2 regions of the Candidatus Pantoea rara genome follow, and region 1 is predicted to be linked to the other one. Evidence: predicted binding sites of a transcription regulator. Region 1 holds the regulator's gene; the other holds the start of a gene.
The links. Region 1 encodes CRP, which controls carbon source genes, mostly activating them, when cyclic AMP is high. Its sites were predicted from a motif close to ATGTGANNNNNNTCACAT; they were not measured.
Positions count from the first base shown of each region.

Region 2: a site for CRP is predicted at 1,468-1,485, ahead of epd (erythrose-4-phosphate dehydrogenase). Genes of this name have one in related genera too.

Region 1 covers NZ_CP194942.1:419,556-423,015, forward strand. The annotation lists gene ACR8BF_RS01925 (YccS/YhfK family putative transporter) at 1-1,171, opposite strand, end outside; gene crp (cAMP-activated global transcriptional regulator CRP) at 1,229-1,861, opposite strand; gene ACR8BF_RS01935 (OsmC family protein) at 2,165-2,569, shown strand; gene ACR8BF_RS01940 (phosphoribulokinase) at 2,713-3,460, opposite strand, start outside.
Region 2 covers NZ_CP194942.1:772,258-775,717, reverse strand. The annotation lists gene pgk (phosphoglycerate kinase) at 1-207, opposite strand, end outside; gene epd (erythrose-4-phosphate dehydrogenase) at 259-1,278, opposite strand; gene tkt (transketolase) at 1,594-3,460, opposite strand, start outside.

The DNA of each region.
Region 1 (3,460 bases):
AGTAGGGTTTGGGGATGTTGAAGAACAGCGCCAGCGCGCTGCCCAGCATCAGCATCACCGCAAAGCGTCCGGCAGTGCGCAGCGCCGAGGAGCGGAACGAAAGATAACTGCGCAGTGCCGGTAACAGCGGCAGACGACGCTGACGGTCCGCCATGAGATCGCGCTGATACAGGGGTTTCTGCGTGCGCAGAACCCGCGCAATGCGGTTGAAGTGGTAAAGACAGAAGTTACCCACCGGATTGTCGGGATGCTGATGCGCGATCTTCTCCAGCGCGCCGAGCTGTTTATCCATCGCAAAGCGGTCGGGTAGCTGGTGATAAAGGATGTTATCCGCCAGCACCCGCAGCCGGGCTGAAATGGTTTTGGCATTCCAGCGGATCACCGCTTCCGCATGGCTCTGTTCGACCAGCTTCTGCACTTCTTCCGGCCGATGCAGGCTGACCGAGATATGTTCCTGCAGATCCAGCGCGACCTGAAAGGCGCGCGTCAGCCGTTTATGGCTGTGATCGCGACTTGCCGACAGCATATGCATCTGCTGATAACAGGTGTTAATCAGATCGACCACTTTTTGCTGACGGGCCAGCAGCGGTGGCAGTGCCTTTTCCGGGTCGGTCAGCTGCGTCAGCAGGGTATATTTGGCGTCGCAGTAGTTAGCCAGCTCGCGGTAGATTAGGCTCAGGCTCTCGCGCATCGGCTGCTCTTTCCACAGCCAGAACCAGAACCAGTTGAACAGCCCGTACCACAGCGTGCCGCCGATATAGAGCAGCGGGGGAACATAGATTGGCATGCGGCCAATCAGGCTCAGGGTAAAGATGGCGGCAATCAGGGTGCCGGGCAGCAGACGAGCATGCAGCGGGCTGATCTCGCCGGTAACGCCGAGCAATAAGGGCATGGCAAACAGGATCAGCGGCAGCGGAATAGCATGCAGGGTAAGCCACTGCATCAGAAAGCTGCCGAGGGCAAACAGGCTGCCGCCAACGATCAGGCGTTTGAAGAAGCGTTTATGCGGGGTATCCAGACCGGCGATGTTGCAGCAGGCGGGCACTAATGAGAACAGGAGACCTTTTTGCAGGTCGCCAGCCAGCCAGCCCAGCGCCACCGGCAGACAGAGCACCAGCGTTTGCCGCAAGGCGTAGTTAACTTCAGGATGGTAAATAATTCGACGCCACATCGGCCCAACACAAACAATAACGGCGTGATGTTGCCATCACGCCGTGGGTGACAGGAATTAGCGGGTGCCGTAAACGACGATGGTTTTGCCGTGTGCGGAGATCAGGTTCTGATCTTCCAGCATCTTCAAAATACGGCCCACGGTTTCACGTGAACAACCAACAATCTGGCCAATTTCCTGACGCGTGATTTTGATTTGCATGCCGTCGGGATGCGTCATGGCATCTGGCTGCTTCGCCAGGTTGAGCAGGGTCTGTGCAATGCGTCCGGTGACGTCGAGGAAAGCGAGGTTACCCACTTTTTCAGACGTGACCTGCAGGCGACGCGCCATCTGCGATGAGAGTCGCATCAGGATGTCAGGGTTAACCTGGATCAGCTGACGGAATTTCTTGTAAGAAATCTCCGCCACTTCGCACGCACTTTTCGCACGCACCCAGGCGCTGCGCTCCTGGCCTTCTTCGAACAGGCCAAGCTCACCAATAAAATCGCCCTGATTCAGGTAGGAAAGAATCATCTCTTTGCCTTCTTCATCTTTAATCAGAACCGCGACGGAACCTTTAACGATGTAGTAAAGCGTTTCTGCTTTTTCACCTTGGTGAATCAGCGTACTTTTGGATGGATACTTGTGAATATGGCAATGGGACAGGAACCATTCGAGTGTAGGGTCTGTTTGCGGTTTGCCGAGAACCATTCGCTATTATCCTCTGTTGTAATCGTGCCCAAAATACAGGGGGCAGTTTTCCCTGTCAGGCGGTGAAAGCTTCAAGCGTTTCCATTTCAGGAAATTATTCGGGCCGCATCAGGCGCAGTGCGCATCATCCTTCCCGGCTTCGCCATCGGGTGACGAAAAATATTTTCAGCACTGTTTGTAGCACAGCTTTTGCCGACTGTCTTCTGTTGTCTCGCTTCAGCTATAGGCGGATTTCTCTGGATTGCTGTTTACCAGGCGAAAGCGTACTCTGGCGAGAAAACAGCGTATTCCGGAGCAAAAATCATGCAGGCAAGAGTGAAATGGGTAGAAGGGCTGACATTCCTCGGAGAATCCTCATCCGGCCATCAGATACTGATGGATGGAAATTCGGGTGATAAAGCGCCCAGCCCAATGGAGATGGTGCTGATGGCGGCCGGCGGATGCAGCGCGATTGACGTGGTTTCAATTCTGCAAAAAGGCCGCAACGATGTGGCTGATTGTGAAGTAAAACTGACCTCAGAACGTCGTGAAGAGGCGCCGCGAATCTTTACGCACATCAACCTGCATTTTATCGTGAGTGGTAAAGGGCTCCAGGATAAAGCGGTCTCACGCGCGGTGGATCTTTCTGCTGAAAAATATTGTTCGGTGGCCATTATGCTGGGTAAAGGTGTGACGATTACCCATAGCTATGAAGTCATTGAGCTGTAACAGGCTGAGGGGCCGTTAAAGTCACGGGCAAAATCTGAGCCAGCCCGGTGTCAGGCGGCTCCCTGCGTGTGGAACGTACGTGTTGCTGTCAGATTCACCCTGATCAGGTCCAGTCACTCGGCTGAGAAGCCATGACTGGCCTTTTATTCAATCCGTTTGCCTTCCATCAGTCGCTTCACCAGCGGACCCATGATCAACTCCATCGCCAGACCCATTTTGCCGCCGGGCACTACCAGCGTATTGATGTGCGAGATAAACGAACCCTGCAGCATCGCCAAAAGGTAGGGGAAGTCGATATCTTCCAGCGCCTGAAAGTGAATCACCACAAAGCTCTCATCCAGTGACGGAATGGCGCGGGCAGCGAATGGGTTTGAGGTATCGACAGTCGGGACGCGTTGAAAGTTGAGGTGAGTGCGTGAGAACTGTGGCGTGATGAAATTGATGTAATCTTCCATCGAGCGCACCACGGAATCCATCACCGCTTCGCGTGAATGACCGCGCTCGCCGGTGTCGCGCACCAGCTTCTGAATCCACTCCAGATTAACAATCGGCACCACGCCCACCAGCAGATCGACCTGTTCCGCCACGTTGTGCTGCGCCGTCACCACGCCGCCATGCAGGCCTTCATAAAAGAGAATGTCGGTGTTCTGCGGCAGCGGCTGCCAGGGCGTAAAGGTGCCGGGCACCTGATTCCACGGCACGGCTTCATCGTAGGTGTGCAGATATTTACGTGATTGGCCCTGTCCGCTTTGACCATACTCTTTAAAGCTCTGCTCCAGCAGACCAAAGTCATTGGCTTCCGGGCCGAAGTAGCTGACATGACGTCCTAAATCGCGCGCCTTACGAATTGCCATATCCATTTCCGGGCGGGTAAAGCGGTGAAAGCTGTCA
Region 2 (3,460 bases), 350 kb from region 1:
GTTGTATTCACCTTCGGTCGGACGACCCAGGTGAGAGGTAACCATTACTTTCGCGCCCTGTTTCAACGCCGCTTCAATGGTTGGCAGAGAAGCACGGATACGTGCATCAGACGTCACTTTACCTTCTTTAACTGGTACGTTCAGATCGGCACGGATCAGAACGCGTTTACCCGCCAGATCCAGATCGGTCATCTTAATTACAGACATGGTGAATCCTCTCGTTGATTCTCATAAGTTTTGCCAGACGCAAACCGCGTCTTACCTGAAACCGCTTGCGGCCATCGCTAACGTCGTGTCGAGCATTCGGTTAGCAAAGCCCCATTCATTGTCACACCAGACCAGTGTCTTGATAAGGTGTTGACCGCTGACCCGCGTTTGTGTTCCGTCCACAATGGCACTGTGCGGATCATGGTTAAAATCTACTGAGACTAACGGTAATTCCGTGTAGTCAACTATACCACGAAATGCCCCTTCTGCCGCGCTTCGCAACAAGGTGTTAACGTCACACGCTGTTACCGCGTTATGCACTGAGACGCTGAGATCAATGGCCGTCACGTTAATCGTCGGGACGCGAACGGCTATCGCCTCAAAGCGATCGTTGAATTTCGGAAAAATACGGGTAATGCCTGCCGCCAGGCGAGTATCCACCGGGATAATCGACTGACTGGCGGCGCGGGTCCGGCGCAGATCGCTGTGATAGGCGTCGATCACCTGCTGATCGTGCATCGCCGAGTGGATCGTGGTAACAGTGCCGGATTCGATACCAAACTCATCATCCAGCAGTTTAATGACCGGGATAATGCAGTTCGTGGTACAGGAAGCGTTGGAAACGATGCGGTCGCTGGCGGTGAGATCCTGCTGGTTAACGCCGAACACGACGGTGGCGTCGAGATCGTTTCCGCCGGGATGAGAGAACAGCACTTTTTTGGCACCCGCCTGCAGATGGGCTTCGCCATCAGCCCGTGAGCCATAGACGCCGGTGCAGTCCAGCACCACATCCACATCAAGTTCACGCCACGGCAAATCGGCTATTTCTGCACGGTGCAAAATGCGCAGGGTATCGCCCCCCACCCACATGACATCACGCTCCTGGCGGACATCGAAAGCAAAACGGCCATGGCTGGTATCGTATTTCAGCAGGTGCGCCATACCGGTGGCTTCTGCCAGCTCGTTAATCGCGACGACGGTGATCTCTGCACGTCGGCCCGTCTCATAGAGCGCACGCAGGACGTTGCGTCCAATCCGGCCAAAACCATTTATCGCTACCCGTACCGTCATTTCTCTCCTGCCACGTCAGACTGAAAAAAACGTGCCGTTAGCCTGAGCGTTTCACTGCACTTTGTACAGGAGATTCTTACCCGGCATTGTCCGAAATCAGGGCGGTTCGCCCCGCAACTGAAACGGTTCAGCCAGAATAATAGAAGGAAGGAATAACAGGAATGATTGCGATCAATCTGACTGCTTAAATTTGGATCTGCGTCACAAATTGAAGCCAGAATTGTTTATTACTGCAGGAATAAAATAGCAAAAGGGACGAAACGCTCGTCCCTTTAGTTTCACTGCCAGACGGGAGCAGGCCCGCCTGGCCGATTTTTACGCCAGCAGCGCTTTCGCTTTCGCGACCACATTGTCGACGGTGAAGCCAAACAGCTCGAACAGCTGATCAGCCGGAGCAGATTCGCCGAAGCTGGTCATACCCACGATAGCACCGTTCAGGCCGGTGTATTTGAACCAGTAATCCGCGATGCCCGCTTCGATAGCAACACGAGCGCTGACCGCTTTCGGCAGCACAGATTCACGGTACTCATCGCTCTGCTTGTCGAAAGCATCGGTTGACGGCATAGAGACCACGCGCACTTTGCGGCCTTCGCTGGTGAGTTTGTCCCAGGCACCGACAGCCAGTTCAACTTCTGAACCGGTCGCGATCAGGATCAGCTCAGGCGTACCGTCGCAATCTTTCAGCACATAACCACCGCGCGTCACGTTAGCCAGCTGTGCAGCATCACGTTCCTGCTGCGCCAGGTTCTGACGGGAGAAGATCAGCGCCGTCGGGCCATCCTGACGTTCGATGGCATATTTCCATGCCACCGCGGATTCAACCTGGTCACATGGACGCCACAGGCTCATGTTTGGTGTGGTACGCAGGCTCGCCATCTGCTCTACCGGCTGATGCGTCGGGCCATCTTCGCCCAGACCGATAGAGTCGTGGGTGTAGACCATGATCTGACGGATCTTCATCAGTGCCGCCATACGCGCTGCGTTACGCGCATATTCAACGAACATCAGGAAGGTGGCGGTGTAAGGCAGGAAGCCGCCGTGCAGCGCCAGGCCATTGGCGATGGCGGTCATGCCGAACTCGCGTACGCCGTAATGGATGTAGTTACCAGCCGCATCTTCGTTGATAGGCTTAGAGCCAGACCAGATAGTCAGGTTACTCGGTGCCAGGTCGGCAGAGCCGCCCAGATATTCCGGCAGGATTTTACCAAAGGCTTCGATAGCATTCTGTGAGGCTTTACGGCTGGCGATCTTCGCCGGGTTCGCCTGCAGCTGCTCAACGAATTTCTGCGACTCTTCCTGCCAGTTCGCAGGCAGTTCGTTGCTCACGCGACGTTTGAACTCGGTGGCCAGTTCAGGATGTGCCTGCGCATACGCAGCGAATTTCTCATCCCATGCAGCTTCTTTCGCCTTGCCTGCTTCTTTCGCGTCCCACTCAGCGTAGATGTCTGAAGGAATAACGAAGGGTGCGTGGTTCCAGCCCAGCTGTTTGCGGGTCAGTGCCACTTCGTCATCACCCAGCGGTGCGCCGTGTGAATCGTGGGTGCCCGCTTTGTTCGGTGAACCGAAGCCGATTACTGTTTTGCACATCAGCAGTGAAGGCTTGTCGCTGACGCGCTTCGCTTCGTCGATCGCTTTAGCAATCGCATCTGCATCGTGACCATCAACGCCGCGCACCACGTGCCAGCCATAGGCTTCAAAGCGCTTAGCGGTGTCATCGGTGAACCAGCCATCAATGTGACCATCGATAGAAATACCGTTGTCATCGTAGAACGCAACCAGTTTGCCCAGCTTCAGCGTACCCGCCAGTGAGCAGACTTCGTGAGAAATACCTTCCATCATGCAGCCATCACCCATGAAGACATAGGTGTTGTGGTCTACGATGTCATGACCCGGACGGTTAAACTGCGCGGCCAGTGTGCGTTCAGCAATGGCGAAGCCGACGGCGTTGGCGATGCCCTGCCCCAGCGGACCGGTGGTGGTTTCAACGCCCACGGTGTAGCCATATTCAGGGTGACCTGGAGTTTTTGAGTGCAGCTGGCGGAAGTTTTCCAGCTCGCTCAGTGGCAGATCGTAGCCGGTCAGATGCAGCAGGCTGTAGATCAGCATGGAGCCGTGACCGTTAGAGAGCACGAAACGGTCGCGGTCAGCCCACAGCGGGTTGGTTGGGTTATGGTTCAGGTAG